One region of the Microbacterium sp. NPDC089696 genome, then DNA from elsewhere that is predicted to be linked to it. Evidence: predicted binding sites of a transcription regulator. Region 1 holds the regulator's gene; the other holds the start of a gene.

What was found. Region 1 encodes HrcA, which represses chaperone genes, less so after heat shock. Its sites were predicted from a motif close to TTNGCACTCGNNNNNNNCGAGTGCNAA; they were not measured.
Region 2: groL (chaperonin GroEL) is a predicted target of HrcA. The motif match lies at 6,187-6,213, and genes of this name have one in related genera.

What each region holds. Positions count from the first base shown of each region.
Region 1 covers NZ_JBIVHF010000003.1:12,083-19,749, reverse strand. Annotated here, with positions in the region: gene ACIPY8_RS16380 (HIT domain-containing protein) at 1-164, opposite strand, end outside; gene ACIPY8_RS16375 (16S rRNA (uracil(1498)-N(3))-methyltransferase) at 209-937, opposite strand; gene dnaJ (molecular chaperone DnaJ) at 951-2,066, opposite strand; gene hrcA (heat-inducible transcriptional repressor HrcA) at 2,102-3,133, opposite strand; gene ACIPY8_RS16360 (carboxylesterase/lipase family protein) at 3,226-4,641, shown strand; gene hemW (radical SAM family heme chaperone HemW) at 4,657-5,874, opposite strand; gene ACIPY8_RS16350 (DUF1990 family protein) at 5,876-6,529, opposite strand; gene ACIPY8_RS16345 (DUF1990 family protein) at 6,540-7,073, opposite strand; gene lepA (translation elongation factor 4) at 7,074-7,667, opposite strand, start outside.
Region 2 covers NZ_JBIVHF010000002.1:346,794-354,460, reverse strand. Annotated here, with positions in the region: gene ACIPY8_RS12010 (ABC transporter permease) at 1-424, opposite strand, end outside; gene ACIPY8_RS12005 (ABC transporter ATP-binding protein) at 421-1,332, opposite strand; gene ACIPY8_RS12000 (SOS response-associated peptidase family protein) at 1,445-2,071, opposite strand; gene ACIPY8_RS11995 (DMT family transporter) at 2,193-3,104, shown strand; gene ACIPY8_RS11990 (nitroreductase family protein) at 3,106-3,750, opposite strand; gene msrB (peptide-methionine (R)-S-oxide reductase MsrB) at 3,747-4,151, opposite strand; gene ACIPY8_RS11980 (DUF2332 family protein) at 4,220-5,212, shown strand; gene ACIPY8_RS11975 (DUF3263 domain-containing protein) at 5,222-5,479, shown strand; gene ACIPY8_RS11970 (LytR C-terminal domain-containing protein) at 5,549-6,127, shown strand; gene groL (chaperonin GroEL) at 6,250-7,667, shown strand, end outside.

The DNA of each region.
Region 1 (7,667 bases):
AGCTCCGTGACGTCGCGGTACTCCGCGGTCTTGGGGATCACGAGCGCGTGCAGCGGAGCCTGCGGGTCGATGTCCCGGATCGCGAACACCCGGCCGGTGTCCAGCAGGATCTCACCCGGGATGTCGCCGTCGAGGATGCGCGTGAAGATCGAGGGTTCGGACATGATCCCAGTCTACCGACCGTGCACGCACCAGGACGGGTGCGCCGTCACCAGCGTCCGAGTGCGACGGAGAGCACCGCCACGGCCGCCGGTCCTGCCGTCGACGTGCGCAGAACTGTGTCTCCGAGAAGCACGCGCTCGGCCCCCGCCTCGACCAGGGTCTCGATCTCGGGGTCGGAGATCCCACCCTCGGGGCCGACGACCAGCACGATGTCTCGACCGTCGGGCTCGATCTCGGAGAGCCGCACCGGAGCCGTCGGGTCGAGCAGCAGCACCCGCTGCGTGGCCGCGCGGGCGGCGAGGTCCTTCGTGGACACCGGCGATGCGACCTCGGGCACCCAGGACCGGTGCGCCTGCTTCGCGGCCTCGCGGACGATGGTCGCCCAGCGCTCACGCCCCCTGACGGCCTTGGGGCCTTCCCAGCGCGAGACGCTGCGACTCGCCTGCCAGGGCACGATCTCGTCGATGCCGAGCTCGCACGCTGCCTGCACCGCGAGCTCGTCGCGGTCGCCCTTCGCGAGCGCCTGCACGAGCACGAGCCGGGGGTGCGGCGCCGGATCGACCCGTCGGGCGGACACACGGACGTCCACCAGCGACGGCGACACCTGCTCGGCCGTGCCGGTCAGCCAGACGCCCGCGCCGTCGCCCACCGTGACGTCCTCGCCGACGCGGAGGCGTCGTACGACGGCGGCGTGCTTCGCCTCGGCGCCGGTGAGCGACACGACGTCGCCCACGACAGCGTCCGAGGAGCTCTCGACGAGGAAGTGCAGGGCCATGGCGTCCTCCGGGTCAGTGCGAGCGGAAGCGGTCGCGGAGCTTCGAGAAGAGGCCTTGCTGGAACTGGGCCAGCTGCGGCGCCGGCGCCTTGGTCTTCTTCGCGAAATCCTCGATCAGCGCGCGCTGAGCGGAGTCGATCTTGGTCGGGGTGAGCACCTGCACGCCGACGCGCAGGTCTCCGCGCTGGGTCCCGCGGAGCGGGGTGATCCCGCGTCCCTTGATCGTGAGGACGTCGCCGGACTGCACACCGGCGCGGATCTCGAGATCGACCTCGCCGTCCAGCCCCTGGATGGTGGTCTCCGTGCCGAGGATCGCGTCGGTCATCGCGACCTCGAGCGTCGCGAGCAGGTCGTCGCCGTCACGGCTGAACGCGGGGTGCGGGTTCACGGTCACCTCGACGTACAGGTCGCCGTTCGGGCCGCCGGCCTTCCCGACCTCGCCCGAGCCGGGGAGCTGCAGGCGCAGTCCTGTCTCGACGCCCGCCGGGATGTCGAGCGAGACCGTGCGCCGCGAGCGGACGCGTCCCTGTCCGCCGCAGGTGCCGCAGGGATAGGGGATGGTCGTGCCGTAGCCCTCGCACGTGCCGCAGGGCTGCGAGGTGACGACGTTGCCGAGAAGGCTGCGCACCTGGCGCTGGACGTGACCCGAGCCGCCGCAGATGTCGCAGGTGACGGGCGAGGTGCCCTCCTGACAGCACGAGCCGTTGCAGGTCTCGCACAGCACCGCGGTGTCGACCTCGATGTCGCGGTGGGCGCCGAACACGACGTCTCCGAGGTCGAGCGTGACGCGGACGAGCGCGTCCTGTCCGCGTTCGCGCCGAGACCGGGGGCGTGCCCCGCGTCCGCCCCCCTGCGCCGCACCGAAGAACGTCTCGAAGATGTCGCCGAACCCGCCGAAGCCCTGGAAGTTGCCCGACGCGCCGTCACCGCCGCCCATGTCGTAGCGGCGTCGCGAGTCGTCGTCGCTCAGCACGTCGTACGCGTGCGTGACGAGCTTGAACTTCTCCGCGGCCTCCTCCCCCGGATTCACGTCCGGGTGCAGCTGGCGCGCCAGTCGCCGGTACGCCTTCTTGATCTCGTCGGTGGAAGCGTCGCGCGAGACGCCCAGTACCTCGTAGTGGTCCGCCACAATGGCCCTTCTGCGTGTGTTCTCCGGCGCCCGCGTCAGCGGGACGCCTCGTCCTCGTCGAGCATCCGCGACAGGTAGCGGGCCACGGCCCGCGCCGCCGCGAGGTTGCTCGGATAGTCCATGCGCGTGGGGCCCATGACCCCGACGCGTGCCGTGCCGCTGCGCGCGGCGTAGTTGCTCGCGACGATCGACGCCTCGTCGAGCCCGAACGACGCGTTCTCCGCGCCGATGCTCGCCGCGAGGCCGTGCGCGTCCGCTTCCATCTCGCTCATCAGGCGGATGAGCGTCACCTGCTCCTCGATCGCCTCCAGGAGCGGATGGATGCTGCCGCGGAAGTCGTGCTCCCGTCGCGCGAGCGTGGCGGCGCCCGCCATCACGAGGCGCTCCTGCCGGAACGTCCCGAGCTCTTCGACGATCACGGTCGCCAGCGCGCGCAGCACGGCGTCGTGCGCATGCTCGTCGCCGTCCCTCAGCAGCCGGATCCGCTCGGCCGCATCGCTGACCGCCCGCCCGGTGAGGAGCGCCGACAGCCGAGCGCGGAGCAGACCCATGTCGGCCTCGTCGATGTCGGACGGCAGCTGTGCCATGCGCTGCGACACGCCGCCGGCGTCCGTCACGAGGACGATCAGCACACGGTTCGGGGCGAGGGCGACGAGCTCGATGTGCGTGAGCTGCGCGCGTGCGAAGGACGGGTACTGCGCGAGAGCGACCTGTCCCGTGAGCTGGGTGAGCACACGGACGGTGCGCGCCATGAGGTCGTCGAGGTCCGCGGGGTCCGTGAGGAAGGACTCGATCGCGGTGCGCTGCGCGACGGAGAGCGGTCGCAACTGTGCGAGGTGGTCGACGAACACGCGATAGCCCTTGTCGGTGGGCACGCGCCCCGACGAGGTGTGCGGCGCCGCGATGAGCTCTTCGTCCTCGAGCAGGGCCATGTCGTTGCGGATCGTCGCGGCCGACACGCCGAAGGAGTAGCGGTCGACGATGGATCGGCTGCCGACGGGCTCATGGGTCTCGACGTAGTCCTGCACGATCGCGCGGAGCACTTGGAGGCCTCGTTCGCTGACCATCGCATCTCCCCTCGCCTGGCACTCACCGACTTCGAGTGCCAATTCTACCCGCCGCAGCGGACGATGCGCGGAACGCCTCTACGATGACGATCATGAGCGACGCCACGGATGCCACTCTCACGACCGGGATCGTCCGCGGCGAGATCGTCGGCGACGTCCGCCGATTCCTCGGCATCCCGTACGCCGCACCTCCCTTCGGGGATCTCCGGTTCCGTGCTCCGCAGCCCGCCGAGCCCTGGTCCGGCGTGCGGCAGACGACCTCGTTCGGGCCGACCGCTCCGCAGAGCCGGTACCCGGGAGCGATCGGCGAGCTGCTGGGGTCGGTCCAGATCCCGGGTGACGACATCCTCACCGTCAACGTGTGGGCGCCGCGCGACGCGGCGGGAGCGCCGGTCGTGCTCTGGATCCACGGCGGCGCGCTCGAACGCGGGACCGCGGCGCTCTCCCTCTACGACGGCACGGCGTTCGCGCGCGCCGGGATCGTGTTCGTCTCGATCAACTACCGCCTCGGCTCCGAGGGCTTCTCGGTGCTCGACGGCGCTCCGCGCAACCTCGGGCTTCGCGACGCCGCCGCGGGTCTGGCCTGGGCGCACCGCGAGGGCGCAGCCTTCGGCGGCGATCCTGCACGCATCACGGTCATGGGCGAATCCGCGGGAGGGGCGATCGTCGCCGGTCTGCTCGCCCGGGACGAATCCCGCGCACTGATCGCCCGCGCGATCATCGAGTCCGCCCCTCTGGAGGCGCAGCCTGTGGCCAAGGCCGGCCGCGTCACGGCGCAGCTCGCGAAGCGGCTCGGCATCGCACGCGACCGCGACGCGTTCCTCGGCGTGAGCCCCGAGCAGCTGCTCGACGCCCGGCGCGAGCAGTCCGCCGGCTCGTCCCCGCTCGGTGGGGCGCCGGGCTTCCAGTTCGCGCTCGACGAGGAGTCCCTTCCCCGATCTCCGCACGAGGTGATCCCCGACATCGACGTGCCCGTGCTGATCGGCACCAACACCGATGAGTACAGGCTGTGGTTCACACCGGAGGCGCTCGGCAAGATCAGCGGGCTTCAACTCCTGATCGCGCGTCTCGCGATGCGGATCCCGCGCCGCGCCGTCGCCGCCTACCGCTCCGCCTTCCCCGGGGCCTCGACGGGCGAGATCTTCGGGCAGCTCGCGACCGACCTCCTGTTGCGCGCGCCCCTCACCCGGGTCGCCCGTGCGCGGCGCGCACCGACCTACGTGTACGAGTTCGCGTGGCGCAGTCCGGTGCGCGACCTCCGCGCCGCACATGCCCTCGAACTCGGCTTCGTGTTCGACCGGCTCGACGATCCGGAGACCCGGCGGCTGGCGGGCGATGCGCCTCCGCAGGAGCTGGCCGACGAGATGCACCGCGCGTGGATCTCGTTCATCACGACGGGCGATCCGGGATGGCCCGCCTATGGAGCGGAGCGGACGACGCGGCTCTTCGACGCCCGGAGCGCGACGGTGCCGCAGCGACGCACCGACGGCATGGATCTGTTGCCCTGACGCCCGGACACGCCCTCAGTCCGTGAGCTCGCGCACCACGGCATCGGCCAGCAGACGGCCCCGCAGAGTGAGCTGCACGCGCCCGCGCACCGCGGCCGGACCGTCCACGAGGCCGTCGGCGATGAGACCCGCGACGCGGCTGCGCTTGTCGGCCTGCACGTCGTCGAGGGCTATCCCCTCTCGGATGCGGCTGAGCAGCAGGATGCGCTCCAGCATGCGCGACTCCGCGTCGGGACGCTCGGTGCCCGCGGCCGGGGACTCGGCCGCGGCGAGGCGCTGCGCGTACGCGGCGGGGTGCTTGACGTTCCACCACCGGAGGCCGGCGACGTGGCTGTGCGCACCCGGGCCGAAGCCCCACCAGTCGCTCCCCCGCCAGTACGCGAGATTGTGCCGCGACCGCTGGTCGAGAGTCCGCGACCAGTTGCTCACCTCGTACCACTCGAACCCCGCTTCCGCGAGACGCGCGTCGGCGAGCTCGTACATGTCGGCCTGCAGGTCGTCGTCGGGGGTGGGCGCCTCGCCGCGGCGGATCTGCCTCGCGAGCTTCGTGCCGTCCTCGATGATGAGCGCGTACGCGGAGATGTGATCGGACTCCAAGGCGAGAGCCGCGTCGAGCGACGCCTCCCAGTCGGCGAGGGACTCCCCCGGTGCACCGTAGATCAGGTCGACGCTCACCGCGAGTCCGGCGTCCTTCGCGGCCGCGACCGCGGTGCGCACGTTCTCCGGACGGTGGGTGCGATCCAGCGCGGCGAGCACATGGGGCACAGCCGACTGCATCCCGACCGACAGCCTCGTCACTCCCGCATCTGCGAGTGTGCGGGCGACCTCGGGCGTGACGGTGTCGGGGTTGGCCTCCACCGTCACCTCGGCGCCGTCGGCCAGTCCGAACGCCTCGGTCGCCGCGCCCAGCATCCGCGCGAGGTCGCCGGCGGGCAGCAGCGTCGGTGTGCCGCCCCCGAAGAACACGGTGTCCATGGGTCGCAGCGCCCCGGCATCCGTCAGGACCCGACGCGCCAGGTCGATCTCGGTGATCAGCGTCGAGGCGTAGTCCTCCTGCTTCGCGCCGCGCAGCTCGCTCGAGGTGTACGTGTTGAAGTCGCAGTACCCGCAGCGCACACTGCAGAACGGGATGTGCAGGTACGCGGAGAACGGCACGTTCGCGTCGATCGGCAGATCGGCGGGGAGCCGTCCGTCGGCCGGGGCCGGGTCGCCGAGGGGAAGAGGACCCGCCATCTCAGACGGGAGTCGCGTACATCGGGGAGATCGCGCGGAGGTACCGCGCGAACAGCTCCCGCCGCCGACGCTTCAGGAGCGCGGGGATCGTGCGATAGAGCACGGAGTTCGGGGCGTCGAAGGCGCGCACCGTGAACCACACCTCGTCGTTGTCCTCGCGCCACTCGATGTCGAAGAGCTCCTCGCCGCGCACGACGGAGCCGCCTACTGTGCCGAGCACGAGACCCACTCGCCGCTTCTCCTCGGTCACGGAGATCACGCGCAGTTCGGCGTCGGCGCTCATGTTGGCGACGCGGCCGCGCAGGCGCAGCGTCATGCCGGGGCCGGCGAACGGCGTGCCCTCGGCGTCGAACCGCTGCTCGACCTCGTTCTTGCTCGGCGCGATCGGTGTTCCCTCGGCGTCGAAGCTCACGCCCGCGTACGCCGGGCCGGGCGCAGGACGCACGTCCTCGACGGTCAGCCCGGCAGCGCGCTGCGCCGTCCAGGTCAGCAACGACTCGCCCGCGGTCTGAAAGCGCTCTTCGCCGCTGCCGATCCGCCAGGAGTTCTCCGCAGGGATGCTGCGCTCCGGCGGATACTGCATGAGATCGGGCGCATGGGTCGCACCCACAGCCGCATAGTCAACCGTGTCGTCTCGGAAAGTCCCGCGCCGCATGCCGTCCAGCCTACCCGGGGTCGCCTGGACGGTGACCCGACCGATGTCCAAGCGGCCCCGGACGCGAGTCGCGGATCCGGGCCACCTCGTCGGAGACGACACGGATGTATCGGGCATGGGTCGAGCGCTGCAGGAGCCGCAGCGCCGGCGCGAGAAGGCGCCAGCCGAGGGTGGCCGGCATCGAGATCGACCTGGCCGTGAAGACTCCTCCGTCGAGCACGAAGGACTCCTCACCGTAGAGAGGGTGCCCGGGCATCGTCTCGTACCCGAACCCGTTCTCGGCGGCCCAGACCACCCGGACCGGCTCGCGGAACAGCACGCCGAGCACGCGCTTCGACAGGAGCCCTTCGCGCCCCGCGGCCGGCGACCCCTCGGGCGTGCCGAAACCCACTCGGCGCTTGAACTCCCAGGAGCGGATCAGTGCGGCGACGTCGTCCTGCGCGTCGGACGGGACCGGGAGCGATCGTTCATCCACCCGCATCCCCGCCGGCACCCTGACGAGCGGATGCCGTGTCGCTCCCCGCTCGTACCGCGGGAACGCCATCTACTTCTTGTCCTTGCCCTCGACGTCGCCGGAGAGCGCGGCGATGAACGCCTCCTGGGGGACCTCGACGCGACCCACCATCTTCATGCGCTTCTTGCCCTCCTTCTGCTTCTCGAGGAGCTTGCGCTTGCGGGTGATGTCACCGCCGTAGCACTTCGCGAGGACGTCCTTGCGGATCGCCCTGATCGTCTCGCGGGCGATGATCCGGGCGCCGATGGCCGCCTGGATCGGCACCTCGAACTGCTGCCGAGGGATGAGCTTGCGCAGACGCTCGGCCATCATCGTGCCGTAGGCGTAGGCCTTGTCCCGGTGCACGATCGAGCTGAACGCGTCGACCTTCTCGCCCTGGAGGAGGATGTCGACCTTCACGAGGTCGGCCTCCTGCTGGCCCGCGGGCTCGTAGTCCAGAGAGGCGTAGCCCTGCGTCTTGGACTTCAGCTGGTCGAAGAAGTCGAACACGATCTCGCCGAGCGGCATCATGTAGCGCAGCTCGACGCGCTCCTCGGAGAAGTACTCCATGCCGAGCAGCGAGCCGCGACGCGACTGGCACAGCTCCATGACCGTGCCGACGTAGTCCTTCGGCAGCAGGATCGC
Region 2 (7,667 bases), on a different contig from region 1:
CGGACACCGCGACCGCCGCGGCGGAGAAGATCACGAGCGACGACACGAACAGGAACAGCGCGACCACGAGAGCCTTCGCGAGCAGCGCGGAGCCGCGGCGCGGGTTGGCCGCCAGCGTCGAGCGGATCATGCCAGTGGAGTACTCGCCCGTCACCGCGATCGCACCGAGGATGCCGGCGAGCAGCATCGTGAACTGGATCGGCATGACGACCGCCTGGATCGGATCGAAGCCCGGCATGTCGATGGCCTGCGCGATCAGCACGGCGATCCCGATCGTCAGCACCGCGGCGAGTCCGATCGACCACCAGGTCGACCGGAGCGTGGCGAGCTTGATCCACTCGCCGCGCACGGCGCGGAGGAACGTGAGGCGTCGACCCGAGTCGACCTGCGCGCGCGTGCGGGGCGCGGTCTGCGTGGCGGTCATGAGATCTCCTTGGTCCGGTACTCGACCGAGTCGCCGGTGAGAGCGATGTAGGCGTCTTCGAGCGACCCGGTGGTCGGCGTCAGTTCGTGCAGGGGGATGCCGCGGTCGGCGGCGAGGTCGCCGATGCGGGATGCCGGGAGCCCGACGACGTCGAGCAGGTCGGGAGCGGTGCTCACGATCTCGACGTCCGGCCCGCCGACCGCGGCGGCCAGATCGGCGGCGCGCGGCGTGCGCACGCGGACGGTGTTCCGCGTCCATGCGCGCACGAGCTCGTCGAGCGGGGCGTCGGCGAGCACCTGGCCGCGGCCCATCACGATGACGTGGTCGGCGGTCTGAGCCATCTCGCTCATGAGGTGGCTCGACAGGAGCACCGTCCGCCCCTCGGAGGCCGCGTGGCGAACGAACTGCCGCACCCAGCGCACGCCCTCGGGGTCGAGGCCGTTCACGGGCTCGTCGAGGATCAGCGTGTGCGGGTCGCCCAGGAGCGCCGAAGCGATGCCGAGGCGCTGCCCCATGCCGAGCGAGAACTTGCCGGCGCGCTTGCGGGCGACGGAGCCGATGCCCGCGAGATCGATGACCTCGTCGACCCGGGAGGCGGGGATGCCGTGCGTCGCGGCCATGGCGCGCAGGTGGTTGCGGGCCGTCCTGCCGGTGTGCACGGCCTTGGCGTCGAGCAGCACGCCGACCTCGGTGAGGGGCGCGCGCAGTCCGCGGTACTCGCGCCCGCCGATCGTCGCGACACCGGACGTGGGGCGGTCGAGCCCGACGATCAGCCGCATGGTGGTCGACTTGCCGGCGCCGTTCGGGCCGAGGAAGCCGGTCACCGACCCGGGCTGCACCGTGAACGACACGTTCTGGACGGCTGTCTTGTCTCCGAACCTCTTCGTGAGGCCCTCTGCTGTGATCATGTCTTCGACGCTACGGCGCAGCCGGGTCGGAGGCATCCTCCCGTGGTACCGGATGCGGCTGTATGCCGGCATCCGTTCCTGGTACCCGTGGGGGAGGAGCTCGATCGGCGGGTCAGGGCCGCTGCCGGGTGCGGACCCGTGCCGCGATCTCGTCGGACGCGGCGATCGCCTCGTCGATGATCTCGCGCGTCGGGGCGGCCGTGAGCCAGTCGTGGCTCAGCGACGCGGGAACGAGGAGCGGCATCCGGTCGTGGATCTCGGCGAGGTGATCGGGCGCCGGGCGCATGACGATCGAGTAGCAGGTGAACCAGGTGCCGTCGGTCGTGCGGCCGCGCTGGGTGACCGCCGCCATGCCGAACAGCGCGCCGTCGTCGACGAGGAACTCGTGCCATACCCGCTCGGGCTTCTTCATCTCGAACCAGCTCGTCGCGGGGACCAGCGCGCGGGTCTTGAGGCCGCCCGGACGATCCTGCAGACGCTCGGAGCGCGTGTTGATCGACGGGAACTTCGACGGCTCCCCTCCCACGAGGAACCCCCACCACGCCGGTTCGAGCGTCGGCGCCGTGTCGGGCTGCACGACGATCGGGTTGAGGTTGCGCAGGTTCTTCCCGGTCGGGCGCACGGACTCGACGGCGTTCTCCTCCGCCCACCCGCGAAGCCCCTCGAGCACCTCCTCGTCGGCCGCCTCGAGGAGCTCCGCATCGGTGAACCGGGGGTCAAGTCCGTAGCTCGCGCACATGCCGTCAGCGTACGCCGGGGGTGAGACAGTCGCACCCGCTGCGGTCGGGCACCGGCTCAGGCAAGGGCCGGTGCGGGGGTAGTGTCGACGGGTGACCCCGCCCCGCCGACTCCCCGCTCCCGTGGCGCTCGGGGGAGCGGTCGCGATCGGCGTCCTCACCGCCGTGCAGGCGCGCATCAACGGCGTGCTCGGCGTGCGCGTCGACAACGGCATCGTCGCCGGGCTGCTCTCGTTCGCGGTCGGCCTTCTCGCGCTCGTCGCGGTGATCTCCTGCATCCCGTCCGCGCGTCGGGGCGTGGGGCGCCTGCGCGCCGGGATCCGCGACCGCAGCATCCCGTTCTGGATGCTGCTCGGCGGGGCCTGCGGAGCGCTCACGGTCTCGACCCAGGGCGTGACCGCCGGCGTGCTGGGCGTCTCGCTCTTCACGGTCGGCGTCGTCGCCGGGCAGACGCTGCACGGTCTCGTCCTCGACCGCATCGGCTTCGGACCGGCCGGGGTCGTCGCCGTCACGCCGGGTCGTGTCGCCGGCGGGGCGCTCGCGCTCGCCGCTGTCGGCATCTCGCTGAGCGGCGATGTGCTCTCCTCCGCCCCGCTGTGGATGCTCCTGCTGCCTTTCGCGGCCGGCGTCGGCATCGCCTGGCAGGCGGCCACGAACGGACGGCTCGCGCAGCGCGTGCGCTCTCCGCTCATCGCGACGTTCACGAGCTTCGTGGCGGGCACGATCGCGCTGCTGATCGCGGCGGGCGTGAGCGTCGCGGTGCGCGGTCTCCCGCAGCCGCCGCCGGCCGAGCCGTGGCTGTACCTCGGCGGCTTCCTCGGCTTCGCCTACATCCTGCTCGGGGCGTTCATCGTGGCCCATACGGGCGTCCTGCTGATGGGCCTGGGGTCGGTCCTCGGGCAGCTCGCGACCTCGGTCGTGATCGACCTGCTCTGGCCCGCGGCCGCCGGACCGGCCCTGTGGCAGATCGTGGGGATGGTCGTCGTCGCGGTGGCGTCCGTGGTGGTGGCGCTGCCGCGGCGGCGCCGGGTCTGAGCTACTTCTTCCCGCTCTTCGCCTTCGAGTCGGACTTCCTGTCCTTCTTGCTCTTGTCCTTCGAGCCGGACCTGTCCTTCTTCGCGGGCTTCGCGGCGCCCGTCTCCGGGTGCTTCGGCATCCGTGTGACGAGCTTGCGGGCCTCGACGGGCTTGCGCCGACCGGGGCGCTTGCCCGCGGGCTTGCCGCCGACGTAGAGCCAGCCGAGCAGCTCCTCGTCCTTCGAGAGGCCGTGCGCCTTCGCGACGGCCTTCGAGCGCGTGTAGTGCCCGGTGCGCCACAGCACACCCCAGCCGGCTTCGTCGAGCAGCAGGCTCAGGGTGTGGGCGACGCCCGAGGCGACGGCCTCCTGCTCCCACCGCGGCACCTTGTCGCTCCTGCGGTAGCTCGCGACGACGGCGATCAGCAACGGGGCGCGCAGGGGCTTGCTCGACGGCGAGGAGTCGCCCTCGGCCTTCGCGATCGCCGCGCCGAGCGCCTCCCGGTCCGCGCCGCGCAACTCGATCAGCCGCCACGGACGCAGCGAGGAGTGATCGGCGACACGACCGGCGGCTGCGACGAGCTGCAGCAGCTGGTCGCGAGTCGGCGCGTCGTCCGTGACCTTCGACCAGGACTGTCGGGCGCGGACCGCGTCGAGCGCGGTCATGCCTCGTCTGGGGTGAAGTTCAGAGCGATCGAGTTCATGCAGTAGCGATCGCCGGTCGGCGTGCCGAACCCGTCGGGGAACACATGTCCCAGGTGCGACCCGCAGCTCGCGCAGCGCACCTCGGTGCGCACCATGCCCAGGCTCGTGTCCTCGATGAGCTCGACCGCCTCGGGGCGGATCGACTCGTAGAAGCTCGGCCATCCGCATCCGGAGTCGAACTTCGTCCCGCTCTTGAACAGCTCCGCGCCGCACGCGCCGCACGTGTAGAGGCCCGCGCGGCCCTCGTCGAGCAGCTCGCCGGTCCACGCGCGCTCGGTCGCCGCCTCGCGCAGCACGGCGTACTGGTCGGCGCCGAGCTCCTCGCGCCACTCGTCTTCGGTCTTGTCCACGCTGTACGACATCTGTCCTCCTGGGGGTCTGACCCCATTCTCTCCCGTCCGGCGGGAGTCGGCGCGGCACAATGGGTCATATGACGGATGCCGTGCAGCAGCGTTACGCGCGCTTCGCCGAACAGGAGGCCCCCGGCCGCAGCGAGCTCTACGCCGACTGGGCCGCGGGCGTCGCGGGAGATGCCGCGGTCCTCGACCTTCTCGCGCGCATCCCGGAGACCCGCCGGCAGCCGCCGCTCGTGTTCGCGGTCACGCGCATGCTCGGCGTGGGCCTCGGCGGATACGCGGACTGGCGTGCGTTCGTGCTCGCACACGCCGACGAGGTCGTCGCGGAGTGCTCCTCCCGGCGCCTGCAGACCAACGAGCCGCTGAGGCTCGCGCCCCTGCTGCCCGTGCTGTCGGAGATCGACGGGCCGATCGCGCTGCTCGAGATCGGAGCCTCCGCCGGGCTGTGCCTGTATCCCGACCGCTACTCGTACCGGTTCACGACCGACGACGGTGAGGTACGCGCCGCGCTCGATCCGCACGACGGGCCGTCCGCCGTCGTGCTGGAGAGCAGGGTGACGGGTGATCTGCCTCCGCTGCGGATGCCGGAGGTCGTGTGGCGCGCAGGGATCGATCTCGCACCGCTCGACGCGAGGAATCCACGCGACCGGGCGTGGCTGCGGGGTCTCGTCTGGCCGGGAGAGGAGGGCCGCGAGCAGCGCGTCGTCGCGGCGCTCGACATCGCCGCCGCGGATCCGCCCCTGCTCCTCGCGGGCGACGCGGGCGCGCGCCTGGGCGAGCTCGTCGCGCAGGCACCGGACGACGCGACGCTCGTCATCACGACCCCCGGGGTGCTCGTGCACATCCCGCGGGAGCCGCGCACCGCGCTGGTCGACCGCATCCGCTCCCTTCCGGCGCACTGGGTGACGATCGATCCCCCCGGGCTCCTCGACGTGTGGTCCCCGCCGGTCGAGGCGGAGACGTGGCCCGGGTTCGTGGTCGCGCTCGACGGACGCGTGCGTGCCGCGGCGGACCCGCTCGGACGAAGGTGGGAGTGGCGCGCGAGCGCGGAGCCGGTCGCGACGTAGTCTGAGCGCATGCGCGGAGAGCTGACCGAGAGGGATCGACTGATCCTCGCGCTCGAGACGGCGTGGCCCCGTCACGGCGGCGCCAAGGAGGAGGTCATCCGCGCGCAGCTCGGCATGAGCGCCGCCCGGTACTACCAGCTCCTCGGTCGTCTGATCGAGTCGGAGGACGCGCTCCAGTACGACCCGCTGCTCATCGGACGGCTGCGCCGGATCCGTGACGCGCGGGCGATGCAGCGCTCCGCGCGGACGCCCGGTTTCGTCGGCTGAGAGACGCCGCGCCGCGCGCCCGCACCCGAACATCACGGGTCCACAGCCTCATGCCGTTAGCATCGAGGGGTGTCTAAGCCGAACCGCGATCGATTCGACGACGTCCCCCGATCCTCCGGACGCGTGGGTGCGCACCGCGCCGAAGCCCCGGGGATGAACGGCTGGATCGTCCTCCTGTGGTCGTTCGTGGCCGCCCTCGTGCTCATCATCGGCGGCATCTTCGGCTCCCTCGTGGTCATGGGGCGCATCACGCTCTTCCCCGAGGCGGTGCCGACCGCGACTCCCACTCCCGAGGAGACCGGAGTCGTCGACACGACGTACTCGGTCCTGATCCTCAACGCCACGGCCGACGAGGGCCTCGACGAGCAGATGCGCGACGTGCTCATCAACAACGGCTGGGCCGCCGACGTGGTGTTCGCGAGCGACAGCACGAGCCAGGACTTCACCACGACGACCGTGTACTACGTGGCGGATGAGGACGAGCTCGCGGCGATCGGGCTGGCCGGGCTCCTCGGCGGCGCCGACGTGCAGCAGAGCGATTTCTACGCGGCGATGAACGACACGGAGCAGAAGCAGCTCACCGTCGTGATCGGCCTCGACCGCTCGGCGAACCCGCCGGCGAGTCCCGAGGAGACTCCCGCCTCCTAGCCGCGATGCGGTCCCTCCCCGGCGGCTTGCACTCGATGGGGTCGAGTGCCAGAATGGCGTTAGCACTCTCTCACTCTGAGTGCTAAACCCCACGTCTACGTCCAGGAGGGACGACAAAACTCATGGCAAAGATCATCGCTTTCGACGAGGAGGCCCGCCGCGGCCTCGAGCGCGGCCTCAACATCCTCGCCGACGCCGTCAAGGTGACCCTCGGCCCGCGAGGCCGCAACGTCGTGCTCGAGAAGAAGTGGGGCGCCCCCACGATCACGAACGACGGTGTCTCCATCGCCAAGGAGATCGAGCTGGACGACCCGTACGAGAAGATCGGCGCGGAGCTCGTCAAGGAGGTCGCCAAGAAGACCGACGACGTCGCCGGCGACGGAACCACCACCGCCACCGTGCTCGCTCAGGCGCTCGTCCGCGAGGGTCTGCGCAACGTCGCGGCCGGCTCGGACCCCATCTCGCTCAAGCGCGGCATCGAGAAGGCCGTCACGGCCATCACCGACGAGCTGCTCGCCTCGGCCAAGGAGATCGACTCCAAGGAGCAGATCGCGGCCACCGCGTCCATCTCCGCCGCTGACCCGGCCATCGGCGAGCTCATCGCCGAGGCGATCGACAAGGTCGGCAAGGAGGGTGTCGTCACCGTCGAGGAGTCGCAGACCTTCGGCACCGAGCTCGAGCTCACCGAGGGCATGCGCTTCGACAAGGGCTACCTGAACCCGTACTTCGTCACGGACCCGGAGCGCCAGGAGGCGGTATTCGAGGACCCGTACATCCTCATCGCGAACCAGAAGATCTCGAACATCAAGGACCTTCTGCCGATCGTCGACAAGGTGATCCAGGACGGCAAGGAGCTCGTCATCATCGCCGAGGACGTCGAGGGCGAGGCTCTCGCGACGCTCGTGCTGAACAAGCTCAAGGGCATCTTCAAGTCCGTCGCCGTCAAGGCTCCGGGCTTCGGCGACCGTCGCAAGGCGCAGCTGCAGGACATCGCGATCCTCACGGGCGGACAGGTCATCACCGAAGAGGTGGGCCTCAAGCTCGAGAACGCCACGCTCGACCTCCTGGGCCGCGCGCGCAAGGTGATCGTCACCAAGGACGAGACCACGATCGTCGAGGGCGCCGGTGAGGCCGACCAGATCGAGGGTCGCGTCACGCAGATCCGTCGTGAGATCGAGAACACCGACAGCGACTACGACCGTGAGAAGCTGCAGGAGCGCCTCGCGAAGCTCGCCGGCGGCGTCGCCGTCATCAAGGCGGGTGCCGCGACCGAGGTCGAGCTCAAGGAGCGCAAGCACCGCATCGAGGACGCCGTCCGCAACGCGAAGGCGGCCGTCGAGGAGGGCATCGTCCCCGGTGGTGGCGTCGCGCTGATCCAGTCGGGCACCAAGGCTCTCGACGCCCTCGAGCTCGTGGGCGACGAGGCGACCGGCGCGAACATCGTGCGCGTCGCGATCGAGGCTCCGCTCAAGCAGATCGCCCTCAACGCGGGCCTCGAGCCGGGCGTCGTCGCGAACAAGGTCTCCGAGCTCCCCGCGGG